DNA from 3 places in the Janthinobacterium sp. PSRC1-1 genome. Region 1 is predicted to be linked to each of the others. Evidence: predicted binding sites of a transcription regulator. Region 1 holds the regulator's gene; each other region holds the start of a gene.

The links. The regulator sigma-54, encoded in region 1, starts transcription at its own class of promoters, with help from an activator protein. The targets are predictions, from matches to a motif close to TGGCANGNAANCTGCTTT.
Region 2: urtA (urea ABC transporter substrate-binding protein) is a predicted target of sigma-54. The motif match lies at 6,840-6,857, and genes of this name have one in related genera.
Region 3: ACP7DW_RS28405 (beta-propeller fold lactonase family protein) is a predicted target of sigma-54. The motif match lies at 6,329-6,346, and genes of this name have one in related genera.

The regions. Positions count from the first base shown of each region.
Region 1 is NZ_JAFCWK010000004.1:444,723-454,411, forward strand. Features, by position in the region: gene lptC (LPS export ABC transporter periplasmic protein LptC) at 1-389, shown strand, start outside; gene lptA (lipopolysaccharide transport periplasmic protein LptA) at 415-978, shown strand; gene lptB (LPS export ABC transporter ATP-binding protein) at 978-1,733, shown strand; gene ACP7DW_RS11320 (RNA polymerase factor sigma-54) at 1,738-3,216, shown strand; gene hpf (ribosome hibernation-promoting factor, HPF/YfiA family) at 3,286-3,648, shown strand; gene ACP7DW_RS11330 (enoyl-CoA hydratase/isomerase family protein) at 3,784-4,869, shown strand; gene rapZ (RNase adapter RapZ) at 4,870-5,733, opposite strand; gene hprK (HPr(Ser) kinase/phosphatase) at 6,093-7,028, opposite strand; gene ACP7DW_RS11345 (PTS sugar transporter subunit IIA) at 7,065-7,547, opposite strand; gene queF (NADPH-dependent 7-cyano-7-deazaguanine reductase QueF) at 7,881-8,723, opposite strand; gene ilvA (threonine ammonia-lyase, biosynthetic) at 8,805-9,689, opposite strand, start outside.
Region 2 is NZ_JAFCWK010000006.1:238,517-248,205, reverse strand. Features, by position in the region: gene ACP7DW_RS15500 (chromate transporter) at 1-411, shown strand, start outside; gene ACP7DW_RS15495 (chromate transporter) at 408-992, shown strand; gene urtE (urea ABC transporter ATP-binding subunit UrtE) at 1,132-1,830, opposite strand; gene urtD (urea ABC transporter ATP-binding protein UrtD) at 1,833-2,663, opposite strand; gene urtC (urea ABC transporter permease subunit UrtC) at 2,660-3,775, opposite strand; gene urtB (urea ABC transporter permease subunit UrtB) at 3,772-5,358, opposite strand; gene urtA (urea ABC transporter substrate-binding protein) at 5,535-6,785, opposite strand; gene ACP7DW_RS15465 (DUF4349 domain-containing protein) at 6,974-7,780, opposite strand; gene ACP7DW_RS15460 (DUF2760 domain-containing protein) at 8,116-8,703, shown strand; gene ACP7DW_RS15455 (Hsp70 family protein) at 8,700-9,689, shown strand, end outside.
Region 3 is NZ_JAFCWK010000025.1:5,832-15,520, forward strand. Features, by position in the region: gene ACP7DW_RS28385 (porin) at 1-924, opposite strand, end outside; gene ACP7DW_RS28390 (PQQ-dependent methanol/ethanol family dehydrogenase) at 1,212-2,957, opposite strand; gene ACP7DW_RS28395 (DUF779 domain-containing protein) at 3,007-3,396, opposite strand; gene adh (aldehyde dehydrogenase) at 3,451-4,971, opposite strand; gene ACP7DW_RS28405 (beta-propeller fold lactonase family protein) at 5,308-6,264, opposite strand; gene ACP7DW_RS28410 (TonB-dependent receptor family protein) at 6,469-8,607, shown strand; gene ACP7DW_RS28415 (substrate-binding periplasmic protein) at 8,773-9,606, opposite strand; gene pedF (cytochrome c-550 PedF) at 9,632-9,689, opposite strand, start outside.

The DNA of each region.
Region 1 (9,689 bases):
AGCTCACGCATTATCCGCTCGATGATTCCTCCGATATCGACCAGCCTTTCGTGCGCAAGCTCACGCCAGGCATGCCGCCGATGAACATGAATGCGGAACTGGCGCATATCGACCAGGACAATACCCGGCTGCAACTGCACCGCAATGTCGTGATCGACCGCGTGGCCAGTCCGAAGGCGCAGAACCTGACGGTCAGGACGGAAGCGCTGACGGTATTTCCGGATGAGGAAAGAATGGAAACGGACGTGCCTGTCGATATCCTGACGGGCGCCTCGCGCATCAATGGCATCGGCATGAAGGCCAATAACGCCACTGGCGTGGTGGAAGTGCAGAATGCGCTGCGCATGGTCCTCCCGCCGAAACCGCGCCCGGCCGCGGCGGCAAAATGACAGAATGAAACAAGGAAACCATACTATGAAGAATATCTTGCTGTTGACCGTATTTTCTCTGGCCATGATGGGCGTGGCGCATGCCGAGAAGGCCGATTCCGAGAAGGAAGCCGTCATCACGGCACGTAGCGGCCACGTCGATGACGTCAAGCAGGTGCGTACCCTGACGGGCGACGTCGTGCTGGTCAAGGGTACCTTGACCATGAAGGCGGGCCGGGCCCTGATCACGGAAGACCCGCAAGGCTACCAGTTCATCACCTTCTGGGCCGATCCCGGCAAGCTGGCCACCTTCCGCCAGAAGCGCGATGGCGCCGGCGACCTGTGGGTGGAAGGCGAGGCGGAGCGCGTGGAATACGATAACAAGACGGAAGTGGTGAAACTGTTTTCCAAGGCCAAGCTGACGCGCCTGGAAGGCACGAAAGTGACCGACGTGGCCAACGGCGCCTTCATCTCGTATGACAGCCGCAAGGAAGTATTCAAAATGGAAAATTCCGACAGCGGCACCAGCACGCCCGATGGCGGCAGCGTGCGCATGGTGATCCAGCCGAAGCCCAAGGCGCCGGCCACGCCCGCACCAGGAAAGAACTAATGGACAATACACGTTGCGGCAGCACCCTGATCGTTCGCGGGCTGCAAAAAACCTATGGCAAGCGGCAAGTCGTGCATGATGTCTCGCTGCAAGTCGAATGCGGCGAAGTGGTGGGATTGCTGGGCCCGAACGGCGCCGGCAAGACCACCTCGTTCTACATGATCGTCGGTCTGGTGCCGTCGGACGGCGGCACCATCGACATCAGCGGCGTGGACATTTCCCGCCTGCCGATCCACCGCCGCGCGCAGATGGGCCTGTCGTATCTGCCGCAGGAAGCGTCCGTCTTCCGCAAGCTGACGGTGGAAGACAATATCCGCGCCGTGCTGGAAATCCAGACCGTCGAAGGCCGCCCCCTGAAGAAGGCCGAGATCGAGGAGCGCCTGGATAAATTGCTGGCCGACTTGCAAATTGAAAAGTTGCGCGAGAACCAGGCGCTGTCGCTGTCGGGCGGCGAGCGCCGCCGTGTGGAAATCGCCCGCGCGCTGGCGACCGACCCGCGTTTCGTGCTGCTCGACGAACCGTTCGCCGGTGTCGACCCGATCGCCGTGATCGAGATCCAGCGCATCGTGCGCTTCTTGAAGGAGCGCAATATCGGCGTGCTGATCACCGACCATAATGTGCGCGAGACGCTGGGTATCTGCGACCGTGCCTACATCATCAACCAGGGCTCGGTGCTGGCGTCGGGACGCCCCGACGACATCATCGCGAACGAGTCGGTGCGCCGGGTCTACCTGGGCGAACACTTCCGCATGTGAGCCAATGAAACAATCATTGCAGCTGCGCACTTCGCAGCACCTGGCACTGACGCCGCAGTTGCAGCAATCGATACGCCTGTTGCAATTGTCTACCCTGGAATTGCACCAGGAACTAGAGCAACTGCTGACGGACAATCCCTTGCTCGAGCGCCTCGACGATCCGCTCGATCATTCGCTGCGCCTGCTGTCCGACGGGGCCCTGAGTTCCACGGCCGCGCCGGCCGAAGCGCCGCCCCAGCCGCCCGGCCAGGAGGCGCCTGCGGCGCCGGCCGAAGCGGAGGCGTTTGACGGCGAGGCGGGCGAGGGCCCGGCCGCCGCGGACGGCGGCGACAGCGACTGGAGCGAGGCGAGCCGGGGCAAGGCGCCCGACGACGAAGATTCGCGTCCGCAATTGGAGGCCCATCACTGTACCCTGCGCGAACACCTGATGGAGCAGATGCGCGTGACGGTGCTCGAATTGCGCGACCGCGCGCTGGTCGAGCTGATCATCGACGCGCTCGACGACAATGGCTACCTGGAAGAGTCGCTCGACGACATCCTGGCGCGCCTGCCGGAAGAGCTGGAAATCGACGCCGACGAGATGCGCACGGCCTTGTCCCTGTTGCAAAGTTTCGATCCGCCCGGCGTGGGCGCGCGCAATGCGTCCGAATGCCTGGCGCTGCAAATCAAGCGCTTGCCGCAGGTCGCCATGGTGACGCGGCGCATGGCCCTCGTCATCGTGGAAAAGCACCTGGCCTGGTTTGCCCAGCGCGATTTCAACAAGCTGAAAAAAGCCCTCGATTGCGACGAGGAAGACTTGCGCGAGGCGCAGACGGTGATTCGCCAGTGCAATCCGCATCCGGGCGCCGTGTTCGCCTCGGACGTGTCCGATTACGTGGTGCCCGACGTCGTCGTCAAGCGCGCGCGCAATGGCTGGCAAGTCACCCTGAACAACGACGTCATGCCGCGCCTGCGCGTCAACGCCATGTACGCCAACTTGCTCAAGCAGGGCAAGGGCGAGGGCGCCATGGGCGCACAGTTGCAGGAAGCCAAGTGGCTGATCAAGAATATGCGCCAGCGCTTCGACACGATCCTGCGCGTGGCGCAGGCGATAGTAGAAAGACAAAAGAACTTTTTCTCGCATGGGGCCGTTGCCATGCGCCCCCTTGTGCTCCGTGAAATAGCTGATACACTGGGTTTACACGAGAGTACTATCTCGCGGGTAACAACTCAAAAGTACATGCTGACCCCGCACGGCATGTTCGAGTTGAAATATTTCTTTGGTAGCCACGTCGCCACCGAAGCGGGGGGCGAAGCGTCATCGACGGCGATACGGGCATTGATCGTGCAACTGACAGGAGCAGAAGACCCTAAAAATCCTTTATCCGACAGTAAGATTGCGGACATGCTGGGGGAACAAGGCATGGTGATTGCGCGACGTACTGTTGCCAAATACCGGGAAGCGTTGAAAATTCCGCCAGTGAGCCTGCGTAAGTGTTTGTAAGTTTTTTTCGGTTCCTCTGCGGGCCGGATAGGATGGACCGCACGAACCCGATCATCTTTAGGAGTGTGTATGAATCTCACCATCAGCGGACATCATCTCGAAGTGACACCAGCCATCCGTGAATACGTACAAACGAAGCTGGAGCGCGTGAAACGTCATTTCGATCAAGTTATCGATATCGCCGTGATTCTGACCGTGGATAACCTCAAAGAGAAAGAAAAACGTCAAAAGGCCGAAGTCAACCTGCGTCTGAGTGGCAAAACTGTCTATGTGGAAAGCCTGGCGCATGACCTGTATGCCGCCATCGATATCCTGATCGACAAGCTGGACAGGCAAGTGATGAAATACAAAACCAAAGTGCAAGGGCACGGTAAAGAGGCGATCAAGCATCTGCCAGACAACTCCGAGGAAGACGCCGTCGTCGCCGTTTAAGGCCACCCGCTTCCAGCAGTTGTGATCAACTAAGGGCGCACATCTTGCGCCCTTTTTTGCGTCTGGACCTGTTGAACGCAATGTTCCCCGCGCAGGCGCTAGAATATTCGCACTTTCACTTTTTTCCTGCCTGCCATGAGCGACTTCGTCCAGACCTCCATCCGCAACCGCACCGGGCATATCGTGCTCGACCGTCCGAAAGCCTTCAATTCCCTGTCGCTGGAGATGGTGCGCGCCCTGAGTGCTGCCCTGCTGGCCTGGCGCGACGATCCGCAGGTGGACGCCGTCGTCATCCGTTCCAGCAGCGACAAAGCCCTGTGCGCCGGCGGCGACATCCGCTTCTTTTACGATGCGGGCCGGGCCACGCCGCAAGGTGGCAGCGCCTTGCTGGAAGATTTCTTTACGGAAGAATACGCGTTAAATCATGTGATTCATTTCTACCCGAAACCGTATATCGCCGTGATGGATGGCGTGGTGATGGGCGGCGGCATGGGCGTGGCGCAAGCCGGGCCTGGCAACCGCCTGCGCATCGTCACGGGCCGCACGCGCATGGCCATGCCGGAAGTCAATATCGGCTTGTTCCCGGACGTGGGCGGCAGTTATTTCCTGTCCCGCCTGGCCGGCCAGCTGGGCCTGTACCTGGGCTTGACGGGTTTGACGATCAACGCGGCCGATGCCCTGTACACGGGGCTGGCCGATGTCTACCTGCCCGAGGCGCAGATGGGGGCGCTGCTGGCCCTGTTCGACTCGACGCCGGGCGAGGCCTTGCCGGTGGCCATCAAGGCGCTGGCCGCGCCGTTCCAGGCCGAGGCGGGGGCTTCTCCTTTGGCTACCGCGCGCGCGGCGCTGGACCGCCACTTCGGCGCCCCTTCCGTGGCCGCCATCATGGCCTCGCTGGCGCAGGACGACAGCGCGTTCGCGGGCAAGGCTCTGGCGGCCATGCGCCTGCGTTCTCCCTTGATGATGTCGGTGACCCTGGAATTGCTGCGGCGCGGTGCCCACCTGGGCGTGGCCGATTGCCTGCGCCTGGAGCGCAGCGTGGTGCGCCACAATTTCGCGCATGGCGAAGTGCTCGAAGGTGTGCGCGCGCTGGTGGTCGACAAGGACAATGCGCCGCGCTGGAACCCCGCCAGCCTGGACAAGGTTGACGCAGCCATGGTGGCGCGCTTCTTTGCGCCTGTCTGGCCGGCCGCGGCGCATCCGCTGCGCCACCTCGATTAATTAGCTGCGCTCGCGGTGGCGCAGCACGACTCTTTCGTTGGGGCCGAAGTATTGCGCCAGCCGTTCCGCCATGTACACGGAGCGGTGCTGGCCGCCCGTGCAACCGAGCGCCACCGTCAGGTAGCTGCGGTTGTCGGACTTGAATGATGGCAACCATTTCTCGATGAAGGCGCGGATGTCGGCCAGCAGCTCCAGCGCGCTCGGTTGCGCGTCGAGGAAGGCGATCACGGGCGCATCGCGTCCGTCGAGCGGGCGCAGCGCCAGGTCGTAATAGGGATTGGGCAAGGCCCGTACGTCAAAGACGAAATCGGCGTCCAGCGGCACGCCCAGCTTGAAGGCGAACGATTCGAAAAACAGGGTCAGCGGCGCGCGTTCGGAGGCGACGATATCCTTGATCCAGGCGCGCAATTTGTTGGCGCTCAGTTCCGAGGTATCGATCACATGGCCCAATTGCTCAATGGCCGACAGGCGCTCGCGTTCTTCCGAGATGCATTCGATCAGGGTGCGGCGGCTGGCGGGGTTATGGTTCGGCCGCAATTCGTGCGACAGCGGATGGCTGCGCCGCGTTTCCGAGAAGCGCGCCACCAGCGAATGCGTGGTGGCAGTGAGGAACATCACCTTGACATCGTGCCCCTGGTCGCGCAGCAGGGCCACATTGTTCGGCAGGCTGGCCAGCGACTCGGCGCTGCGCGCATCGACGGCGACGGCCAATTGCGGTGTGCCTTCGTCGAGCAAGGTTTGCACCAGGCTTGGCAGCAAGGCCGGCGGCAGGTTGTCGACACAATAGTAGCCGGTATCTTCCAGCACATTGAGCGCGACGGATTTACCGGAGCCGGATATTCCGGTGATAAGGACGATATGCATACGCCGATCATACAATAAAGATTGGCGCTGCGCTCCCAAGGCAATGATCTTTACAAATGATTGCAGTTATTGTTCGAGCATTGCTTGTATTTAATTGTTGCCATTGGCGTCAATGTGGGGTCAGACCCGTCGGGTCGGACCCCGGTAATTAGTCACCACTCATTGCCAATCTCTGGTGAAGCAGGGAATTCACGCGGCATTGCTGCGTGCCTGCGTAACGGTTCGCCCTTGCAAGGGCGAACTCCTTGGCAACGCTAGTCGCCACTCATGGCGAGTCGTTGGTGGAGCAGGGGTTTCGGAGAGCCTTGCTCTCCGCCTGCGTAACGGTTCACCCATGCATGGGTGAACTCCTTGCAACGCTAATCGCCGCTCATTGCCAAACGTTGCCGTTCCATGAACTCCTGCAAGGTATCGATGCCGCGCAGTTGCAAAATGGTGTTGCGCACGGCCGCTTCCAGCAGCACGGCGATGTTGCGGCCGGCGGCGACGGGGATGACGACCTTGCGCACGGGCAAGCCGAGCACGTCTTCCGTGGGGAACAGGAAGGGCAGGCGCTCGACTTCCTCTTCCAGCGCGTTGCGGCGCACCAGGTGCACGATCAGTTTCAAGCGCATCTTGCGGCGCACGGCTGTTTCGCCAAAGATGGCCTTGATGTCGAGCAAGCCCAGGCCCCGCACTTCCAGCAGGTTTTGCAGCAGGGGCGGGCAGCGGCCTTCGATCATGTTGGGTGCGATACGCGAGAATTCGACGGCGTCGTCGGCCACCAGGCCGTGGCTGCGCGAGATCAGTTCCAGGCCCAGCTCGCTCTTGCCCAGGCCCGAATCGCCCGTGATCAGCACACCCACGCCCAGCACGTCCATGAACACGCCATGCATGATGATGCGTTGCGCCAGTTTTTTCGACAGGTAGACGCGCAGGAAGTCGATCACTTGCGCGGCCGGCAGCGGGGTCGAGAACAGGGGAATGTTTTGCTCGTCGCAGATGGCGAGGATGTCGGGCGGCGTTTCCAGCCCTTGCGCGATGATCAGCGCGGGTGGGCCGCCGGCGATCAGTTCACCGATCACATGGGTGCGCGTGTTGACCTTCAGGCGCTGATAATAATTGATTTCCTGGTGCCCGAAGACCTGGATGCGGCCCGGATGGATCAGGTTCAAGTGGCCCACCTGGTCGGCGGCCGACGAGACATCGCCCGAGATCAGGCGCTCGCCGCCGGGGAAACCGGCGAACCAGCCCAGTTGCAGACTTTCACGATTATCGTCGTACAGGCGTTGTATCGTCAGCGGCGTTTGCAACATGGCAGTCTTCTTCAGGAGTGGAGGAATACCTGAAGTTTAACCCGTCGCTTGCAGACTGGGTTGCCAATTGACGATGCGCGAATGCACGGATTTCGGTTCCGGATCCGTGGCCAGCGCCGTGCGGAAAGCATCGTCGGAAAACATTTCGGCGATTTCCGACAAAATTTCCAGATGTTGCTGGGTGACATGATCGGGAATCAGCAGGAAAAACAGCAGATTGACGGGCTTGCCATCGGGCGACTCGAACGGAATCGGCTCGGCCAGACGCACGAAGGCGCCCAGCGGCGCTTTCAGGGTCTTGCTGCCCTTGACTCTGCCATGCGGCACGGCTACGCCATGGCCCAGGCCTGTCGAGCCCAGGCGTTCGCGGGCAAACAGATTGTCCGAAACGGTAGAGCGGGCGATGCCGTAATTGTTTTCGAAGATCAGGCCGGCTTGCTCGAAGGCGCGCTTTTTACTGGACACTTCCAGGTCCAGCAGGACGTTTTCGAGAGATAATATTTTGCTAAGATTAGTCATGACACTCAATGAAATGGTGCAATGCGCAGAGGGCTTGCGAGCCGAATTATAGGCCTGTTTCCGCGGCCTGTAACGCCAATTCTCAACAGTATACGCGCGCTGCGGGCGCAGTGGGCGCGACAGCCCATGTCACCATCATTTTAGCAAAAAAATAACATCGTGGTGTAGCGGCTATTTCTTGATTAAAAACACGCGGCGAACAGATTTTTCCGCCGCCGAATGCCGATTTTCCGATTTTTCAGCGTCTTTGACATGCACTGAGGCACTACTGCAACGTTGTTTTAAAACACAGCCAACATTCCTGTTGGCATGCTTTCAAGGTGTTGCGCGAGGTTATTGGCGCGCATTGCGCAGATTGCCCGGCATCGTGCCCGTGCTGTAGTTGCTGCGCCACGGATTGATATCGAGGCCGCCGCGGCGCGTATAGCGCGCATACACGGACAGTTTTTGTGGCTTGCACTGGCGCAAGATATCGACAAAGATGCGCTCCACGCATTGCTCGTGGAATTCGTTGTGTTCGCGGAAACCAATCAGATAGCGCAGCAGGCTTTCCTGGTCGATCTGCGGTCCCGCATACGTGATCTGCACGCTGCCCCAGTCGGGCTGGCCCGTCACCAGGCAATTCGATTTGAGCAGGTGCGAGACGAGTTTTTCTTCCACCGGTGCTGCATCGAGTGCCGCCTTCAACAGCAGCGGCGAGGGCGTGTATTGCGTGATTTCCAGGTCAAGGCGATCGAGCAGCACGCCGTCGAATTCACCCATTTTCAGCTTGCCGAAGTCTTCCTGCAAGGTCAGTTCCACCTGCACGGGCGTGCCAAAACCGTTCGACAGATCCTGTTTGAGCAGTGCCAGCAGCGCATCCGGGCTATCCAGTTTGGTCTGGTTGAACGAGTTCAGGTAGAGCTTGAACGATTTCGACTCGATGATGTTGGGCGAGTCGGCCGGCGCGCTGACCTTGGCAATGGCCACCTGCGGCTTGCCGCGCTGGTTCAGCCACGACAGTTCGTACGCATTCCAGATATCGAGGCCGAAGAACGGTAATGTACCGTGCAGTTCCAGTTCGTCGCGCTTGCCCTGGCGCGGAATCGGAAACAGCAGTTCCGGCGCGTAATGGCTGCGGTAGGCGGAGCTTTTGCCCAGGGGAGATTGTTCGGCGAGGTCGTTGGTGGTGGTCATGGTCGTGTGGCGTGAATTCAGTCAAGCACGCATGGTAGCCTAATTCCCCCAACGGCGAGTAGCCGCCGTTGGGAGGAATGCTTAACCCAAAAACAGCTTATACACAGGATTGCTGCTTTCATCCCAGTAACGGTACCCCAGGGTATCGAGGAAGCGGGCGAATTCTCCCATTTCATCGGGCGGCACTTGCAGGCCCACCAGGATGCGGCCCACGTCGCCGCCCTGGCTGCGGTAATGACACAGCGAAATATTCCAGTTCGGCGCCATGCTGTCGAGGAAGCGCATCAGCGCACCGGGGCGCTCGGGGAATTCAAAGCGGTACAGCAGCTCGTCCTGCGCCAGGCGGCTCTTGCCACCGACCAGGTGGCGGATGTGCGACTTGGCCAGCTCGTCGTGGGTCAGGTCCAGCGTCTTGAATTCATGCTCTTCGAATTTCTTCGCCATCGCCCCGGATTCATGCCGGTCGGCAATCTGGATGCCGACGAACACGTGCGCGGCTTTTTCATCGCTGATGCGGTAGTTAAATTCCGTCACGTTGCGCGCGCCGATGAGCGAGCAGAAGCGCTTGAAGCTGCCCCGCTGTTCGCGCATGGTGACGGCAAACACGGCTTCGCGGAATTCGCCCAGCTCGGCTCGCTCGGCAACGAAGCGCAAGCGGTCGAAATTCATGTTGGCGCCGCAGGCGATGGTGACCAGCGTCTGGTTGACGATGGGGTGCTTGCTCAGGCTGGCCCGCTCCACGTAGGCCTTGGCGCCCGCGATGGCCAGCGCGCCGGCCGGTTCCAGAATGGAGCGCGTATCGGTAAACACATCCTTGATGGCGGCGCAGATGGCGTCCGTGTCGACGATGATGATGTCATCGACATATTGCTGCGCCAGGCGGAAGGTTTCCTCGCCCACCAGGCGCACGGCCGTGCCGTCCGAAAACAGGCCCACGTCGGGCAGGGTCACCCGTTCGCCCGCTTT
Region 2 (9,689 bases), on a different contig from region 1:
GACTGGGCCGTGGCGCAAATCATGCCCGGACCGAATGTCGTCAACCTGTCGCTGATGGTGGGCGGGCGCTATTTCGGCTTGCCCGGCGCACTGGCGGCGCTGGCCGGCATGCTGGCCGTGCCCCTCGTTATCGTGCTGCTGCTCGGTGTGCTGTACACGCGCTGTGGCGACAACCCGCAGATGGCGGGCGCACTGCGCGGCATGGCCGCCGTGTCGGCCGGCATGATCGCCGCCACGGGCGTGAAACTGGCGACCGCGCTGGTGAAACATCCGCTGCCCCTGTGGCTGACCTTGTCCATCACCGCGCTGGGCGTGCTGATGGTGGCCGTGCTGCGCTGGCCTCTGCTGTACATCCTGCTGGGCCTGGGCGGCATCGGCTGCCTGCTGACGTATCGAAAGCTGTCCACATGAATCCGCCGCTGCAACTGGTGTTGAGCGCGGGCGACTGGCTGAACCTGTTCGGCCACTACCTGATGCTGTCGCTGATGTCGATCGGCGGCGCCATTTCCACTACCTCCGAAATGCACCGCTTCCTCGTCGAGCAGCATGGCTGGCTGACGCAGGCGCAATTCAACGAGTCCATCGCCATCGCCCAGGCCGCGCCCGGCCCCAACGTGCTGTTCGTCGCCCTGATGGGCTGGAACGTGGGCATGAATGCGGGCAGCTACACGGCCGCGTACCTGGGCGTGCTGGTGACCATGGTGGGCATCATGCTGCCCAGCACCACCCTCACCTACGTGGCGGCGCAGTGGGGCTACCGCAACCGCGACCTGCGTCCCGTGCGCGCCTTCAAGCAAGGCATGGCGCCCGTCGTCGTCGCCCTCCTGATTTCCACCGGCATGATTTTGGGCGGCGCCAACCATGACCTCCGCACGGACTGGCCCCTGTGGAGCCTGTCCATCGTGGCCGGCCTGATCATCTGGCGCACGAAGATCCATTTATTGTGGCTGCTGGCGGCTGGCGCCGTACTAGGCTGGTTCCAGCTGGTTTAGTACGCCTATCAAAACCTACTGCGCGTCGTAATTTGCGGCCTGCGATGCTCACTGTACATTCGTACAGTTGCGCTTCTCGACCACAACTTCCTTCCGCTCGCTACGGTTTTGTTAGGCGTTGTTAAGCCAGTTATTAAGCCTACACGGCCAGGTGGCGCTTGACCTCCTCGCCATCCATCTGTTCCGCCGTGCCGCTGGCCACCACGCTGCCGCGCGACAGCACGATGAAGTCGTCGGCCAGCTCGCGGGCGAAATCGAAATACTGTTCGCACAGCACGATGGCCATGTCGCCGCGTTGTTTCAACAAGGAAATGACCCTGCCGATATCCTTGATGACGGACGGCTGAATACCCTCCGTCGGCTCGTCGAAGATGATCAATTGCGGTTCGGCCAGCAGCGCGCGGGCGATGGCCAGCTGCTGCTGTTGCCCGCCAGACAAATCGCCGCCGCGTCGCTGCAGCATCTCTTTGAGCACCGGAAACAGTTCATACACGTGAGGATCGATGCGCGAGGCCAGTCTGCCGCGCTTCACCGCCATACCCATCAGCAAGTTTTCCTCGACCGTCAGGCGCGCAAAGATGTCGCGCCCCTGCGGCACGTAGGCGATGCCCAGCTGTGCCCGCGCATGCGGCGCCAGCCTGGTGATGTCGCGCCCCTGAAACACGACCTTGCCCTGCGCCACGGGCAGCACGCCCATCAGGCATTTCAACAAGGTCGTTTTGCCCACACCATTGCGGCCCAGCAAGGCCAGGCACTCGCCCTTGCGCGCCGATAGGTTGATGCCGCGCAAGGTATGCGAGGAGCCATAGTATTGATTTAACTGTTGCACTTCGAGCATGGTTACCTCCCCAGATAGACTTCGATGACCCGCTCGTCGGCTTGCACTTCGTCCATGCGACCCTGCGCCAGCACGGCACCTTCATGCAGCACGGTGACGATGCCTTGCTGGGCAATGTCCGTGACGAAACCCATGTCGTGCTCGACCACCATGATCGAATGTTTGCCGCGCAATTCATTGAGCAATTCCGCCGTGCGCGCCGTTTCCGCGTCCGACATGCCGGCCACCGGTTCGTCCAGCAGGATCAGCTGCGGCTCCTGCATCAGGAGCATGCCGATTTCCAGCCACTGCTTTTGCCCGTGCGACAGCAAGCCGGCCGGCCGCGCCTCATGGCCGTTGAGACGGATCAACCGCAAGATCGCTTCGATCCTGCCCGCCTGCTCCGAGCTCAAGCGGGCAAACAGGGTGGGCGCCACACGCTTGTCCATCTTCATGGCCAGCTCCAGGTTATCGAACACCGTGTGTTGCTCGAACACGGTGGGACGCTGGAACTTGCGGCCGATGCCCGCGTGGGCGATCTGCGCTTCCGTCATCGTGGCCAGATTCATGGTCTGGCCGAACCAGGCCGTGCCGGACGTGGGCCGCGTCTTGCCCGTGATCACATCCATCATCGTCGTCTTGCCCGCCCCGTTCGGGCCGATGATGCAGCGCAATTCGCCCACGGAAATATCGAGGCTCAGCTTGTTGATGGCCTTGAAGCCGTCAAACGACACGCTGATGTCTTCCAGGTACAAAATGGCGCCGTGCGTGGTGTCGACACCCTCGCCTTTCACGCGCGAATACGTGGGGCCAGCTTCGGCGCTGGCCATGCCGGGCAACATGCGGATGCTCATGCGGCCTCCTCTGCCACGACGGGCTTGCGTTTGAGCTTGCTCAACACGCCCAGCATGCCTTGCTGCATGAACAGGGTGACGCCGATGAACAGCAGGCCCAGCGCGAACAGCCACAGTTCCGGCAAGGCGGCCGTGAACCAGCTTTTCAAGCCGTTCACGGTGAAGGCGCCCAAAATCGGGCCAAGCAAGGTGCCGCGCCCGCCAACGGCCACCCACACGACCATTTCGATGGAATTGGCCGGCGACATCTCGGACGGGTTGATGATGCCCACCTGCGGCACGTACAGGGCGCCCGCGATGCCGCACAGCACGGCCGACAAGGTCCAGACGAACAGCTTGAACCATAGCGGGTTGTAGCCGAGGAACATCAAGCGCGCCTCGCTGTCGCGCACGCCCTGCAGCACCCGGCCCAGCTTCGAGCGCACGATGGCGCGCGCACCGACCAGCGCTGCCAGCAGGAAGGTGAGCGTCAGCAGGAACAGCACGGCCCGGGTGGCGGGCGCCGTGATGCTGTGGCCAAGAATGGTCTTGAAATCCGTGAAACCGTTGTTGCCGCCAAAGCCGGTGTCATTGCGGAAAAACAAGAGCATGAAGGCATACGTCATCGCTTGCGTGATGATGGAAAAATACACGCCCTTGATGCGCGAGCGAAAGGCAAAGTAACCGAAGACAAAAGCCAGCACGCCTGGCACCAGCACGACGAGGGCCATGCAATACCAGAAGTGTTCCGTGAAGGCCCAGTACCAGGGGTAAGTCTTCCAGTCGAGAAAGACCATGAAGTCGGGCAAGCTGCTGTGGTACTGACCCTGGTCGCCGATGGCGCGCATCAGATACATGCCGTGCGCATACGCGCCCAGCGCAAAGAACACGCCATGGCCCAGCGACAGGATGCCCGTGTAACCCCAGACGAGGTCCAGCGCCAGCGCGGCCAGCGCATAGCACATGAACTTGCCCACCAGCGCCACCGCGTAGGCGGACACATGCAAGGCATGCCCTTCGGCAAACGCCAGGTTAAAAATCGGCAACAGCGCCGCCAGCACCGTGCATGCGGCAATCGCCAGCCAGACGGGCCGCGTGAACAGGCCCTGCTTTATCGGATAGGAGGTAGTCATTCGACGCTGCGTCCCTTCATGGCAAACAGGCCCTGCGGCCGGCGCTGGATGAAAATGATGATGAACACGAGAATGGCGATCTTCGCCAGCACGGCGCCGGCCACCGGTTCGAGGAATTTGTTGACTTCGCCCAGGCCCAGCGCGGCGATCACGGTGCCGGCCAGCTGGCCCACGCCGCCCAGCACCACCACCATGAAGGAGTCGACGATGTAGCTTTGGCCCAGGTCCGGCCCCACATTGCCCAGCTGCGACAGGGCCACGCCGCCCAGACCCGCGATGCCGGAACCGAGGCCGAAGGTCAGCATGTCGACCTTGCCCGTGGCCACGCCCACGCAATCGGCCATGCGGCGGTTTTGCGTGACGGCCCGCACGAACAGGCCCAACCGTGTCTTGTTGAGGATCAGCCACACGGCCACCACGACGATGACGGCGAAGACGATGATGGCCAGCCGGTTGTACGGCAACACGAGGCCGCCCAGCACGGTCACGCCGCCCGACATCCAGGCCGGGTTGGCCACCTCCACGTTTTGCGCGCCGAAGATGGTGCGGACAAGCTGCATCAGAATCAGGCTGATGCCCCAGGTGGCCAGCAGGGTTTCCAGCGGCCGGCCATACAGCCAGCGGATCACCGTGCGCTCAAGCGCCACGCCCACCAGGCCGGCAACAACAAAGGCGGCCGGCAAGGCGGCCAGCAAATACCAGTCCTGCATGGCCGGCAAGTAGCTGCGGAAAAACAGCTGGCACAGATACGTCGTGTAAGCGCCGATCATCAGCAATTCGCCATGTGCCATGTTGATGATGCCCATCAAGCCGAAGGTGATGGCCAGGCCCAGTGCCGCCAGCAGCAGTACGCTGCCCAGGGAAATGCCGTAGAACACATTGCCGGCGAACTCCATGCGTGACACCCGTCCCTTGATCTGGCGCATGGTCTCGATGGCGGCCAGCTGCACAGACTCGTCGGGCTCGCCATCCTTTTCCAGCATGGCTTGCAGCACGGGCAGCAGGCGCGCATCGCTGCTGCCGGCCAGCGCCTGCACGGCGGCCTTGCGCGTGGAGGCGTCGGGCGCATGCAGGTTGGCGCTGGCGATCAGCACCTGCAATAGCTGTTTAATGTCAGCATCGTTTTCCCGTGCCAGCGCCGTGCGGATCAGGGGCAGCTGCGCGGGATCGACGGCCTTTTGCAAGGCTTGCGCGGCCGCCAACCGGGCGCTGCGCTCCGGCGCCAGCAACTGCAAGCCCGACAAGGCGCCCGCCACGGCCGCGCGCAAGCGGTTGTTGACCATCACGCCATCGATGCCGTCGGGCAGCGGCACATTCTGGCCGCTTGCCGGGTCGTACGCCTGCTCGCCGTCGACGACATACACCTTGCCATCGGGCGCGGCATACAAGGCGTCGTCCTGCAAGGCTTGCAGCACACGGGCGGCCTCGGGCGTGGCCATGGCGGCAATCTGCGCGACGGCCGCAACGCGGGCATCGGGGTCGTCGCCGGACAGCGGTTTCAGCAGCTCGGGAGGGATGGCGGCCTGCGCCAACGATACTAAAAACAGGCAGGCAAGGACCAGCAGTTTGGGGAGGATCTGCATGCGCATGGATTCCATGTAGTAAAGCCGAGGTCTTGATAAGTATCCTTCCCCCAAAGACAAGGACAGGGGTCAGACCCGCCGGGGGAATGCGCCCCAATGGGGCCGCATTCCGATCGCGAGGCTACTGACCCCAGCTCTTTGCCTGGGGTTGCGATGACGATTCGACGCGCAAGCTCCTACAACTTCTGCTTGCCCTCATTACCCTTGATAAACGGGCTCCACGGCTGGGCGCGTATCGGCTCCTTGGTTTTCCACACGACATTGAATTGCCCATCGGCCTTGATCTCGCCGATCATCACAGGCTTGTGCAGATGGTGATTCGTCGCATCCATGGTCAGCGTGAAGCCCGATGGCGCCTTGACGCTTTGGCCGGCCATGGCGGCGATCACCTTGTCCGTATCCGTCGACTTGGCTTTTTCCACGGCTTGCGCCCACATGTGGATGCCCACATAGGTCGCTTCCATCGGGTCGTTCGTCACGACCGAACCCGCGTTCGGCAACTTTTGCGCCACCGCATACGCCTTCCACTGCTTGATGAAGGCTGTATTCACGGGGTTCTTGACGGATTCAAAGTAATTCCACGCCGCCAGGTGCCCGAGCAGCGGCTTGGTATCGATGCCGCGCAGCTCTTCCTCGCCCACGGAAAACGCGACGACGGGCACGTCCGTGGCTTTCAAGCCCGCATTGCCCAGCTCCTTGTAGAACGGCACGTTCGAATCGCCATTGATGGTGGAAATGACGGCCGTCTTGCCGCCCGTGGAAAACTTCTTGATGTTGGCGACGATGGTTTGATAGTCGGCATGGCCGAACGGCGTGTAGACCTCGCTGATATCGCTATCCTTGACCCCTTTGCTTTTCAGGAAGGCGCGCAAGATCTTGTTGGTGGTGCGCGGATACACATAGTCCGTGCCCAGCAGCACGAAGCGTTTGGCGCCGCCGCCATCCTTGCTCATCAGGTATTCCACAGCCGGGATCGCCTGCTGGTTCGGCGCGGCGCCCGTATAAAACACATTCTTTTCCAGCTCCTCGCCTTCGTATTGCACCGGGTAAAACAGCAGGCTGTTGAGTTCCTTGAAGACGGGTAAAACCGACTTGCGCGACACGGACGTCCAGCAGCCAAACACGACAGCGACTTTATCCTGCGCCACCAGCTGGCGCGCTTTTTCCGCGAACAAGGGCCAGTTCGACGCGGGGTCGACGACGACGGCTTCCAGCTTCTTGCCCAACACACCGCCCTTGGCATTGATCTCGGCGATCGTCATCAGCGCCACATCCTTGAGCGACGTTTCGGAAATGGCCATGGTGCCCGACAGGGAGTGCAAGATGCCCACCTTGATGGTGTCGGCGGCCAGGGCGGCCTGCATGGTGGTGGACGTGACCAGGGCGAATGCGGCGGCGGCCGCTTTCAGGATGATGCGTCGTGACATGGAGACTCCTGTGATGTATTCGTGGGGGGGACGGACTGGGCATACGATGTTGTTAAAGCAGAATGCATGCCAGCGCCGGCAGGCATCCGCCATGGTGCACGCGGCCAGCATCGCACGAAAAAAAACCTGGCTGCACAAGGACTGTGCAGCCAGGTTTCAAATTGCCGTAAAACGGTGCGCGGCAGGCGTTACATCTTGCGCGGCGTGCCACGCAGGCGGCGCCAGCCCTTGCGTCCCAGCGGGAACAGCAGCACGAACGCGACCAGCCACGGCAGGATATACGCCATGGCCGTGATGGCGTTGGCCACGCCTTCCGACAGGTTTTCCGTGAAATTGCCCAGCGCCCGCTTGACGGGACGCCAGAACGATTGCTTGCCTTCGGCGCTGATGGCCACATTCAGCAAGTCCGTGTCGATGCGCTGCATCAACAGCGCATTGGCCGCCGTCGCCTGCTCCAGTTCCACCTGCACGGTGGCCAGTTCCTTGCTCACCTTGATCAGCGCGTCGACGTTCGTGCCCGAGCGTTTTTCCAGGTCCTGCAACTGCGCCTGGTATTGCTTGAGCATCTCCAGGCGTTTCTTGCTGTCGAGCACGGGACGCCCCAGGTCTTCCACCTTGGTGCCCTGGCTCGTGACGTCGCCGCCGGCCGCGACCAGCGCCACGAGCTTCTTGATGCCAGCCGGCTTGGCGCGCATGCTGATGCGCGCGTGCACGTAACGTCCGCTGTCGACGCTGGAATCGCGCAGCAAGCAGCCGTTTTCCGTGTCGGCCTTGCAGGCGGCGACCACTTGTTCATACAGGGGGCGCACTTGCGCCTCGTGCGTATCGACGCTGACATTGTGTTCATAGGCAAGAAACTCGCTGCCTTTTTCCTTGCCATCGAGACGCGCGGCGCTGGATTGCCCGCCGCTCTCGCCCTTGCCACCGCAACCGGCCAGCACGATCATGCCGGCCACTGCCAGCAGCCGCATGCCTGTGTATAAACGGGTGTTCATGGATTCCTCTTGTTATCTTGTTATCTTGTTATCTTGTTAGTTAAGCGTGAAGCGTGGCCTTGCGCATGCCAAGTTTATTGCCACATAAAAGTCATGAGGAAAAAACAAGGGGCGATTTTAGTCGAAAGACAGGCCTATCCGCTGTTCTTCTGCGCCAGCGCAATAAAAATGCGGCCTGTTCCCCGCAGTGAGCGGCCGCTGCGGCTTTGGCGGCGGCCCGGTAGCTGGTATCATGCGGGCAAACGCAGCCGGCCCTGTCGGCCTGGCACATGCACTACCCTGCGAAGCGGCCCCCGCCGCCGACGCCACCCTACAGATCAGAGAAACGAGTTCCTATGAGCACACCATCGTCCCACCCATCGTTCTGGCGCCGCGTCCCGCTGGCTTTCGGCGCCTTCTTCAGCACCCTGTCGGACGCCGCCTATGCGGCCCGCGTGGAAAAACTGTCCTTGCCCGAGGCGGCGCCCGTCGCTCCCGTGGCGCCTGCTCCTGCGCCAGCCCCCGTGCCGACGCCGGCCGCCGCGCCCGTCATATTAAAAGAAGCCACGCCGGACGCCGCCCTGCAACTGCTGGCGCTGCTGCAACGCGAAGCACGCCTGATCGACTTCACCCAGGAAAACCTGGGCAGCCATGCCGATGCCGACATCGGCGCGGCCGCCCGCGTGGTGCACGAAGGCTGCGCCAAGGTCATGCGCGAATACTTCACCATCGAGGCTGTGCGCCAGGAAGCCGAGGGCAGCCGCATCGTGCTGCAGGAAGGTTTTGATTCCGCGCAAGTTCGCCTGACGGGCAACGTGGTCGGCTCGGCGCCATTCACGGGCACCCTGAGCCACCGTGGCTGGCGCGCCGCCAGCGTGCGCCTGCCGAAACTGAGCGGACAGCACGACGCCGCCATCCTGGCCCCGGCCGAGGTGGAACTGTGAGCGATATCGTCAACCCGACCCCGCGCTACGCCATCGGCATCGACCTGGGCACCACCCACAGCGCCTTGTCCTATGTGAACCTGGTCGAGAGCGATGGCGAAAAGTCCAGCCACGGCGTGCTGAAAGTGCCGCAGCTGTCGGCACCGGGCACGGTCGAAGACCTTGCACTGCTGCCCTCGTTCGTCTACCTGCCGCACGCCGATGAAGTGGCGGCGGGCGACCTGGCCCTGCCCTGGGTCACCGAGGAAGCCGAAGCGCCGTTCGTCGTGGGCGAGATGGCCCGCAGCCGCGGCGCCACCACGCCGATCCGTCTGGTCTCGAGCGCGAAAAGCTGGCTGTGCCACCCTGGCGTCGATCGCCGCGCGGCGATTTTACCCAACGATGCGCCGCTTGAGGTGGCGCGCATTTCGCCGATCACGGCCGCCACGCGCTACCTGACGCACTTGCGCCAGGCCTGGGATCACGCCCACCCGCAAGCGCCGTTCGCGCAGCAGGAAATCACGGTGACGATACCCGCCTCGTTCGATCCGGCCGCGCGCGAGCTGACGATGGAAGCGGCGCAGGCGGCCGGCTACACTTCGCTGACCTTGCTGGAAGAGCCGCAAGCGGCCCTGTACAGCTGGATCCAGACCAGCGAAGGCCGCTGGCGCAAGGAAGTCAAGCCGGGCGACATCATTTTAGTGGTCGACGTGGGCGGCGGCACCAGCGACTTTTCGCTGATCGCCGTGCTCGAACGCGACGGCGTGCTGGAACCGCACCGCGTGGCCGTCGGTGAACACATCCTGCTCGGCGGCGACAATATGGACCTGGCGCTGGCCCACCTGGTGGCACGCAAGCTGGCCGCCAACGGCACCCAGCTGGACGCCTGGCAAATGCGCGCACTCACTTACGGCTGCCGCAGCGCCAAGGAAAGCCTGCTGGCCGACAGCGGCCTCGATGTGGCACCGATCGTCGTGCCGAGCCGCGGCTCGAAACTGATCGGCGGC
Region 3 (9,689 bases), on a different contig from region 1:
CGTGCCTTGCAGCAGCCAGTTCTTCGACTTGGTATCGCCCTGATCCGCATCGGAGAGTATCCCCAATCCTTTGCCGCCCTGGAAGTTGACCAATACGCCGGCCGGGCCCATCTGGTACGAGCCGCCCACTTCCACGCCGCGCATGGTCAGGTCATCGACACCGGGCGTTTTCGAGGTGAATTTTTGCGACTTCACGCCCAGCCAGGCTTTCAAACCTTCCTGCGCATACGTCAGCTGCGCCTGCACTTGCGGACTCGACTTCGAGGAATAAGTCGAGCCTGACACGATGGGCGTATCGGAAACGGGGCTGACCAGCGCCACATCGACGCCAACGCCACCGGACTTCGGCGAGCTGTACATGATCTGGCCATAGTTGCCCAGATAGGTGTAGCCGGCGCCGATATGGCCCAGGGTCACCCGGCCCCGCTGTGTCGCTTGCACGGGTGCGCCCGAGCCCAGCAAGGTCATGTCGGACAGGATCGCGTTCGCGCCGAAGATGCCATAGTCGCGGCCCAGCTTGAAGGTGCCCATTTCCGCATTGCCGAACGTGAAGAAGGCCTGGCGCACATCGACCACGCTGTTCTGGCTGATGGCGCTGTCGGTGGCCGTCGAGTTGTAGATGCCGATCAAGGCTTTCACGTCGTACTCGCCCAGGCGCGAGCTTGCCGAGGTGATCAAGCCATTCGGCAGCAAGCCGTTGCCAATCGTGGTGCGGTCCTTTTCGCCGCCGCAACCGAGCGCCTGGCCACCCAGCGCCAGCCCGCCCACCGCATCGCCCGAACACGACACTTGCGTGTAATAGGCGTTGACGATGCCGCCCACCGACACGGTCCAGTCGCCCGCCTTGAGATCAACGGCCTGTGCCTGCCCCATCGCTGCGATTGTCATGACACCCAGGCTCCCCAGCTTGATCAATGTGTTCATTGCGTCTCCTCTTTCTTCTCTGTTTTTAGTGTGCACACCAGTGATTGATGTACCTCAAGCTTTGGCAATAAGCGTGCCCAGTACGGCTCAGAGGGAGAAAGAGAAAAAGCGTATTTAACGTGTGCAGCAGCGGATCAATTGCCACAGATAGTGTTCATTTTTTGACCGCAAGTATACGTAGCGGGCGTACAGGTAAACAAAAAACTGACGGCCTGGGCCGTCAGCAAAAAGAAAGCGCCCGGCGGACAGGGAGACACCCGTCCGAGTGGCCCGGGCGTTTCACCCCGTTACTTCGATGCCAGCTTGAAGACCCACACGGAGCCGCCCTGTTCCAGGAAGTTGACCTTCTTGGCCACTTCGCCGCCCCACAGCGGCACCGCGCCACCCCAGCCGGATACGACGGCCACATATTGCGTGTCGCCATCCTGCCAGGTGACGGGTGGCGCCACGACGCCGGAACCCGTCTGGAATTTCCACAGTTCCTTGCCCGTCTTCGCGTCGACGGCTTTCAGGAAGCCTTCCGGCGTGCCGTAGAACACCAGATTGCCGGCCGTGCTCATCACGCCGCCCCACAGCGGCGCATTGTTCTTGATTTCCCACACGATCTTGCCCGTCTTCGGATCGATGGCGCGCATGGCGCCGATGTAGTCGTCAAACAAGGGCTTGATGGTGAAGCCGGCACCGAGGAAAGCGCCACCCTTCTTGTAGCTGATCGGCTCGTTCCAGATGTCCATGCCCCATTCGTTGGCGGGAACGTAGAACAGCTTGGTTTGCGGCGAGTACGCCATCGGCATCTGGTTTTTTGCACCGAGGAAAGCGGGTGCGGCAAACACGGTCGTGCCCTTCTTGCCTTCCTCTCCTTTGGTCGGGTCGCCAGGGCGGCCGGCGGCGATATAGTTCGGCCGGCCCGTCTTCAGGTCGATGCTGCTGGCCCAGGTGATTTTCTTCACGAACGGAAAGGCGTTCTGCAGCTTGCCGTTGTTTGCATCGATGACATAGAAGAAACCGTTGCGGTCGGCCTTGCCGCCGTAGCGCTTGCCATCCATGTCGAAGGTGACGAACTCGTTGGCGCCATCGAAATCCCAGGCATCATTGGGCGTGTTTTGATACGCCCATTTGATCTGGCCCGTCTTGACGTCCAGCGCCACGGTGGACGAGGAATACAGATTGTCGCCGGGACGCAAATGGCTGTTCCATGGCGCCGGGTTGCCCGTGCCGAAATAGGCCAGCTTGGTTTGCGGATCGTAGGTGCCGCCCATCCAGGTCGAGGCGCCGCCCGTTTTCCACAGGTCGCCCGGCCAGGTTTTGTTCACCGTGCCAGATACGCCGTTATCGATGGCCTTGCCATCCTTGTCGTAGCGGTGGCCCATATGGCCTTCCACCGTCGGACGGCTCCACACGAGGTCGCCCGTCATCGGGTTGCGCGCTTCGACCCGCCCCACGATGCCGAATTCGCCGCCCGACACGCCCGTCAGCAGCAAGCCTTCGGCGATCAGCGGCGCGGCTGTCATCGAGTAGCCGGCCGCATAGTCGTCCACTTTCTCTTTCCAGACGATCTTGCCCGTGTTCTGGTCCAGCGCCACCAGGTAGGCGTCGAGCGTGCCGAAAATCACCAGGTTGCCATACAGGGCGGCACCGCGGTTGACCACGTCGCAGCACGGCATGATGCCGTCCGGCAAGCGATGCTCATATTTCCACAGCTTGGCGCCCGTTTTCAGGTCGACGGCAAAGATGCGCGAATACGATGCCGTGACGAACATCTTGCCGTTATGAATCAGCGGCTGCGATTCCTGGCCCCGCTGTTTTTCGCCGCCAAACGAGAACGACCAGGCCGGCACCAGCTTGGCCACGGTCTTGTCATTGATCTGCGTCAACGGCGAATAGCGCTGCCCCTGCGTGCCCATGCCGAACGACAGCACGCTGGCTGGATTCTTCGCCGTGTTGTCGAGCATGGCATTGGTGACATTGCCCACGTCGGCCGCCTGGACCAATGAGGCCAAGGATGCCAACCCCAAACCGACGACGATCCCCATGATTTTTTTCTGCACAATCATCTCCCTCTGTTTTATTAGTATGTGTGTATCAGGTCTTGCGGTGCTCATGCGGCTGGGCATGCAACAGCGCGCACTCTTCATCGGTGAACAGGCGCGAGCGCGTCAGGAAGCGCTTGCCCGTGCCGTTGTCGAGTGAAAACATGCCGCCATTGCCATCGACCACATCGATAATCAACTGGGTATGCTCCCAGTACTCGAATTGCTCGAGTCCCATGTAAAACGGTGTGCCATTCAAGTTGCCGAGATAGATATCGGTATCGCTGACATCGAACTCGCCCAGCGCATAGCACATGGGCGCGCTGCCGTCGCAGCAACCGCCCGACTGGAAAAACATCAACGGGCCGTGACGCTGGCGCAACTTGTCCATCATTTCCAGCGCCGCATCGGTGGCGACCACCCGGGCAATTGCTGCACTCATGGCATCCCTTTCTGCGCGCCGCCCCCGGCTAAGGGTGCGGCGCGTGTTGCCGGTTTAGAAGAAGCCCAGCGCTTTCGGGCTATAGCTCACCAGCAAGTTCTTCGTTTGCTGGTAGTGGTCGAGCATCATCTTGTGGTTTTCGCGGCCGATACCCGATTGCTTGTAGCCGCCAAACGCGGCGTGGGCTGGATACAGGTGGTAGCAATTGGTCCACACGCGGCCCGCCTGGATGGCGCGTCCCATGCGGAAGGCGCGCGAACCGTCGCGCGTCCACAAGCCGGCGCCCAGGCCGTACAAGGTATCGTTGGCAATCGCCAGCGCTTCGGCCTCATCCTTGAAGGTGGTCACGGAGACGACGGGCCCGAAAATCTCTTCCTGGAAGATGCGCATCTTGTTGTTGCCCTTGAACACGGTCGGACGCACGTAGTAGCCGCCCTCCAGGTCGCCTGCCTGCGTATGGCGTTCCCCGCCGGCCAGCACTTCGGCGCCTTCCTGGCGGCCGATGTCGAGGTAGGACAGGATTTTTTCCAGCTGCTCCTGCGACGCCTGGGCGCCGATCATGGTCGACGAGTCGAGCGGGTTGCCCTGCTTGATGGCGGCCACGCGCTTCAAGGCCCGTTCGATGAATTTCTCGTAGATCGATTCCTGGATCAGCACGCGCGATGGGCAGGTGCACACCTCGCCCTGATTCAGCGCAAACATGGTGAAGCCTTCCAGGCACTTGTCGAAATAATCATCATCGGCATCCATCACATCTTCAAAGAAGATGTTCGGCGACTTGCCGCCCAGCTCCAGGGTGACGGGAATCAGGTTTTGCGCCGCGTAACCCATGATCAGGCGGCCCGTGCCCGTTTCACCCGTAAAGGCGATCTTGGCGATGCGCTTGCTCGACGCCAGCGGCTTGCCCGCTTCCAGGCCGAAACCGTTGATGATGTTCAACACACCCGGTGGCAGCAAGTCGCCGATCAGTTCGATCAACACCATGATGGAGGCGGGGGTTTGCTCGGCAGGTTTGAGGACGACGCAATTGCCGGCGGCCAGGGCTGGCGCCAGTTTCCACACGGCCATCAGAATCGGGAAATTCCACGGGATGATCTGGCCCACGACGCCCAGCGGCTCATGGTAGTGATAGGCATAGGTTTCCGCATCGATTTGCGCGACGGAGCCTTCCTGCGCACGGATGCAGCCGGCGAAGTAACGGAAATGGTCGATGGCCAGCGGAATGTCGGCATTCATCGTTTCGCGGATCGGCTTGCCGTTGTCGATGGTTTCCGCCGTGGCGATCAGGCTCAGGTTTTGTTCGATGCGATCGGCGATGCGGTTCAGGATATTGGCGCGCTCGGCGGGTGACGTCTTGCCCCAGGCATCCTTGGCGGCATGCGCGGCGTCCAGCGCCAGCTCGACGTCTTCCGCCGTGGAGCGGGCGATTTCGCAAAACGGCAAGCCCGTGATGGGCGTGATGTTAGGAAAGTATTCACCTTTTACTGGTGCAACGAACTGACCACCGATGTAATTGTCATAGCGTTGTTTGAAGGGATTGGCTACGCCCAGTTTGCTGATGTCTGCGAGATTCATGTCGTCCTCTATCGGGTTAATTAGAATGGAATTACTTAATTAAAATCAAACGTCCTGGTACAGATGGGGTGAGTACACGGAGTCTTCCGCAAATGCCGTGCCAGCTCACCATCCCACTACAAACTTAGCCGCTTTTCCCCCTGTTACAAGGGCGTGGCGTCAAACCCGGCGCGCTTTTCGGCGCATGCCCGGGCTAGAGCTGCGGGGGCGGGCCTGTGTGCGTTTTGAACAAGGTGAAGGCATCCTGTTCCAATCCGGGCCAGCCCTGCGGCATCTCCCCTGCGCCGCTGCACAATGGAACAGGTGTACCAGACTGGAACACCTGTTCCTGTACCGCTAACGAATCACCACGCCCCACGGCAATTCACCGACGGCAATGTCGGCCACCTTGCGCGCGCTGGCCGTGTCGATCACGGAAACGCTGTTCGAGCGGCCATTGGCCACGTACAGCTTGTTGCCATCGGGCGTGATGGCCATGTTCCACGGGCGCTTGCCGACGGCAATGGTGGCCGTCACCTCGTTGCTGGCCGTGTCGATCACCATCACCGTGCCGTCCGTGCCGTTCGAGACATACACCTGCTTGCCGCCAGGATGGACGGCGATGCCATTCGCATTCTTGCCCGCTGGAATAGTGGCAATCGCCTTGCGCGCGGCCATGTCGATCACATACACGGCGTTGACCAGTTCGCACGCCACATAGGCGCGGCCCGAGTCCGGACTGAAACCGATGCCGCGCGGACGCAGGCCCACGGCGATGGACGCGACCTGGCGGCGTTGCGCCACATCAATGACATCGACTTGCTCGGCCTCTTCCGCACTGACCAGCAGCCAGCGTCCATCCGGGCTGAACACGGCATGCTCCGGATTGCGTCCCTGTACCTTGATGTCGGCGAGCAAGGTGCCCGACTGGCCATCGAGCAAGGCCACGCTATTGTTTTCCTCGACGGCCACGGCCACAAGGCTGCCGTCGCGGGAGGCGCTGACGCCTTCGGGCGACTTGCCCAGGGCCACAGCGCGCACGGGCGTGCCGGTCGCGTTATCGATCAGCAGCAAGGCGCTGCTGGCGGCATCGGTGACAAACAATTGCCGCCCTGTCGGGTCGGCGGCGATGCCGCGCGGACGCTTGCCTGCCGCGATCTGGCGCACCACCTGGTCGGTCGCCGTGTCGATCACGCTCAAGGTGCCCGATTTTTCATTGGGGACATAGGCAAAAGGAGCGGCCTGGAGGGCGCTGCTGGCGAGCGCAGGCAGCAGCCAGCACACCTGGCGCAAGCGCGAGAAGAAGTTGGGCATAATCACCTTTTCAATGGAAAAATACGGGAAAAGCGCGCGGCATCGGCGCCTCTGAACATTGCTGCATGCAAACGCCGTGCCACGGACACGCGTATAATTTCAGCCCACCAATGGAGACATGGCAGGCATATTGCTTGATACACCTACGCAGACCTGCGCCGCTCACGCGCTCAAGCAGGCTTTTATTCACATTGGAGAACCCGCATGCAGCATCGTTTCCGCTTGAACACCATTGCCAGCCTGTTTGTCGCTGGCAGCGCCACCCTCGCCCCTCACGTTTTCGCCGCCGAGGCAGCTGACCCGGCCAACGGGCAACTCATGGATACGGTGGTCGTCAGCGGCAGCCGCATCGCCCACCCCAGCCAGGAAGTGCCGGCCTCGATCGACGTGGTCGACAGCGCCCGCATCCAGGACGGCCAAATCCGCGTCAATGCGTCGGAAGCGCTGGCCGCCGTGCCGGGCCTGGTTGTGCAGAACCGCCAGAACTACGCGCAAGACTTGCAGATCTCGTCGCGCGGCTTCGGCGCCCGCTCGGCCTTCGGCGTGCGCGGCGTCAAACTGATCAGCGATGGCATTCCCGCCAGCATGCCCGATGGCCAAGGCCAGGCGGCCACCTTCAACCTCGATACGGCCGAGCGCATCGAAGTGTTGCGCGGACCGTTTTCTGCCATCTACGGCAACCACTCGGGCGGCGTGATCCAGCTGTTTTCCAGGGATGGACAGAATCCCCCGTCCGTCGAACTGAACGTGACGGGCGGCAGCTACGGCACCAGCAAGATAGACCTGACGGCGCAAGGCCAGGCAGGCGGCATCGGCTACGTGCTCGACGGCTCGCGCTTCCGCACGGATGGCTTCCGCGATCACAGCGCCGCCACGCGCGAACAGGCGTTCGGCAAGATCACCGTCAAGCCCAATGCGGACAGCAAGCTGACCATCGTCGCCAACAGCCTGCACCAGGGCAATACGCAAGACCCGCTGGGCGCCACCTGGCCCACGTTTGCCCGCGACCCGCGCGCCGGCGAAATCGATACGACGGATACACAGAACCCGAAACGCACCCTGGCCGAGCGCTACAACACGCGCAAGAGCATCGACCACCAGCAAATCGGCGCCACCTATGAACAAGCGTTTGGCGATGACCGCCTGCATGTGATGGTGTATGGCGGCAACCGCGATGTCATCCAGTACCAGGCATTCACCAAAGGCTTCCAGGCGCCCGCCAGCCATTCGGGCGGCGTGGTCGATTTCCAGCGCCAGTTCTATGGCATCGATACCAACTGGCTGCACGTAAATCAATTGGCTGGCGGCAAGCTGAGCACCACCATCGGCATCGATTACGGCCGCTCCAGCGATGACCGCACCGGCTATGAAAACTTCATCGGCAATAGCTTTGGTGTAAAGGGCAAGTTGCGCCGCGACGAGCAGAACGTCGTCTCCAGCCTCGATCCGTATCTCCAGGCGGAATGGCAAAGCGGCCCATGGCTGCTGAGCGCAGGTGTGCGCTACAGCAAGATGAAAGTGTCGGTCAACGACCATTTTCTCAGTAATGGCAACGACAGCGGTAGCCTGAAATTCAGCCACACGACGCCGGTGCTGGGCCTGCTGTACAAACTGACGCCGAACGTCAACGTCTACGCCAGCGCCGCGCGCGGCTTCGAGGCCCCCACCCTGAACGAACTGTTTTACTCGGGCACGGGCGGCGGCTTCAACTTCAACTTGAAGCCGGCCTCCAGCACCAACCTGGAAGCGGGCGTCAAGGCCAGGATCAATAACAACACGCATGTGAACGCGGCTGTGTTCCAGATCAAGACCAACGACGAGCTGGTGGTCGACAAGTCCAGCGGCGGGCGCACCAGCTACCGCAATGCGGGTAAAACCTTGCGCCAGGGCATGGAAGTATCGCTCGATTCGAACCTGCCGTATGGTTTCACGACCAAAGTGGCGCTGACCAGCCTGCACGCCGTGTATGACCAGGCCTTTGGCAGCGTACGCGAAGGCAGCCGCTTGCCGGGCGTGCCCAGCGCCAACCTGTTTGCGGAACTGGCCTGGAAAGACACGTTCGACCGTTTTGGCGCGGCGCTGGAAAGCGTGGCCAGCAATCAGGTCTACGCGGAAGACAGCAACAGCGAAAAACCGGCGCCCGGCTACACGGTGTTCAATGCGAGGTTCAACGCCAAGCAAAACGTAGGGAACTGGCGCTTCAAGGAGTTTGCCCGCCTGAACAATCTTTTCGACAAGACCTACGTGGGCTCCGTCATCGTCGGCGACAGCAACAAGCGCTACTATGAAGCGGCGCCGGGACGTAATTGGTTGTTGGGTGTGAGCGCCCAATACTCCTTTTAAGAACACCTGAGAAAAAGTCCATGGCGGCGTTGCATTGCCTGGTCGTACTATTCGTACTGCCTGCGGCAATGCGCCTTGCCCTGAACATTTTTCAGGCGTTCTCATGAAAAATAAAGCCCGCGCCTCTTCCGATGCGCGGGCTTCTTACCTTACTAGCATGGCCTGTTACGGCCGTGCTTCCTTCACCCCATATTTCTCAAAAATGGCTTTCAATTCGCCGCTGGCCACCATTTCGTTCATGGCTGCCTGCAGCAACTTGCCCACGTCGAGCTGCTGGCGGCTGACGGCCAGGCCCACGGCCCAGCCCGCACGCGGCAGGCGGGCGAACGCCACTTCGCTCATGGGGAAAGCGGGATCGCTTTTCAGCACCGACTCGATTTCCGAACGATTCGCCAGCACGGCGTCGAGCTTGCCCGCCTGCAATTGCTGCAAGGCTTCGGCCGCCGTGTCGAAGATACGCACGTCGTCGCGGTACTTGCCATTGTCTTCGCCCAGCATCAGCATGGCGGCGATCGATACCTTTTCCACGCCGATACGCTTGCCGGCCAGCGAAGCGACGCCATCGAATTGCGGCACGGCTTGCGCGCTGCGCGCCAGGCGCACGGTTTCCACGTAATACGGCGCAAAGATTTCGACCTTGTCGTTATCGGCCATCAACCTCTTGTCGACCGGCACGTGCAGCATCACGTCGGCGGGACCATAGCCGAGGTAATGGCCCTTCCACACCATATTGCGCAAATCGTCGTTCAGGTTTTCACCGGCGGGAAAGGGCAGCAAGTTCAGTTTCAGCCCCAGCTTTTTGGCCAGCGCTTCGGCAATATCGATATCGATGCCCGTGCCCTTGTCGGAAAACGGCGCAAACTCGTTGTACACCGCCACTTTCAGGCTGCCCGACTGCTGCACTTTCTGCCAGTCGGCGCGCGCTGGCGCGGCTGCGCACAGTGCCAGGCAGGCGAGCGAAAGCATCGCGCGCGCGCCAGGGAGTTGGAATGAACGCATGGGACTCCTTCGTGATCAATTCGACCTAATTAGACTCGCGGCGGGTTTCCAGGTAGGTCTTGATGGCCCACATGGCTTCCTGG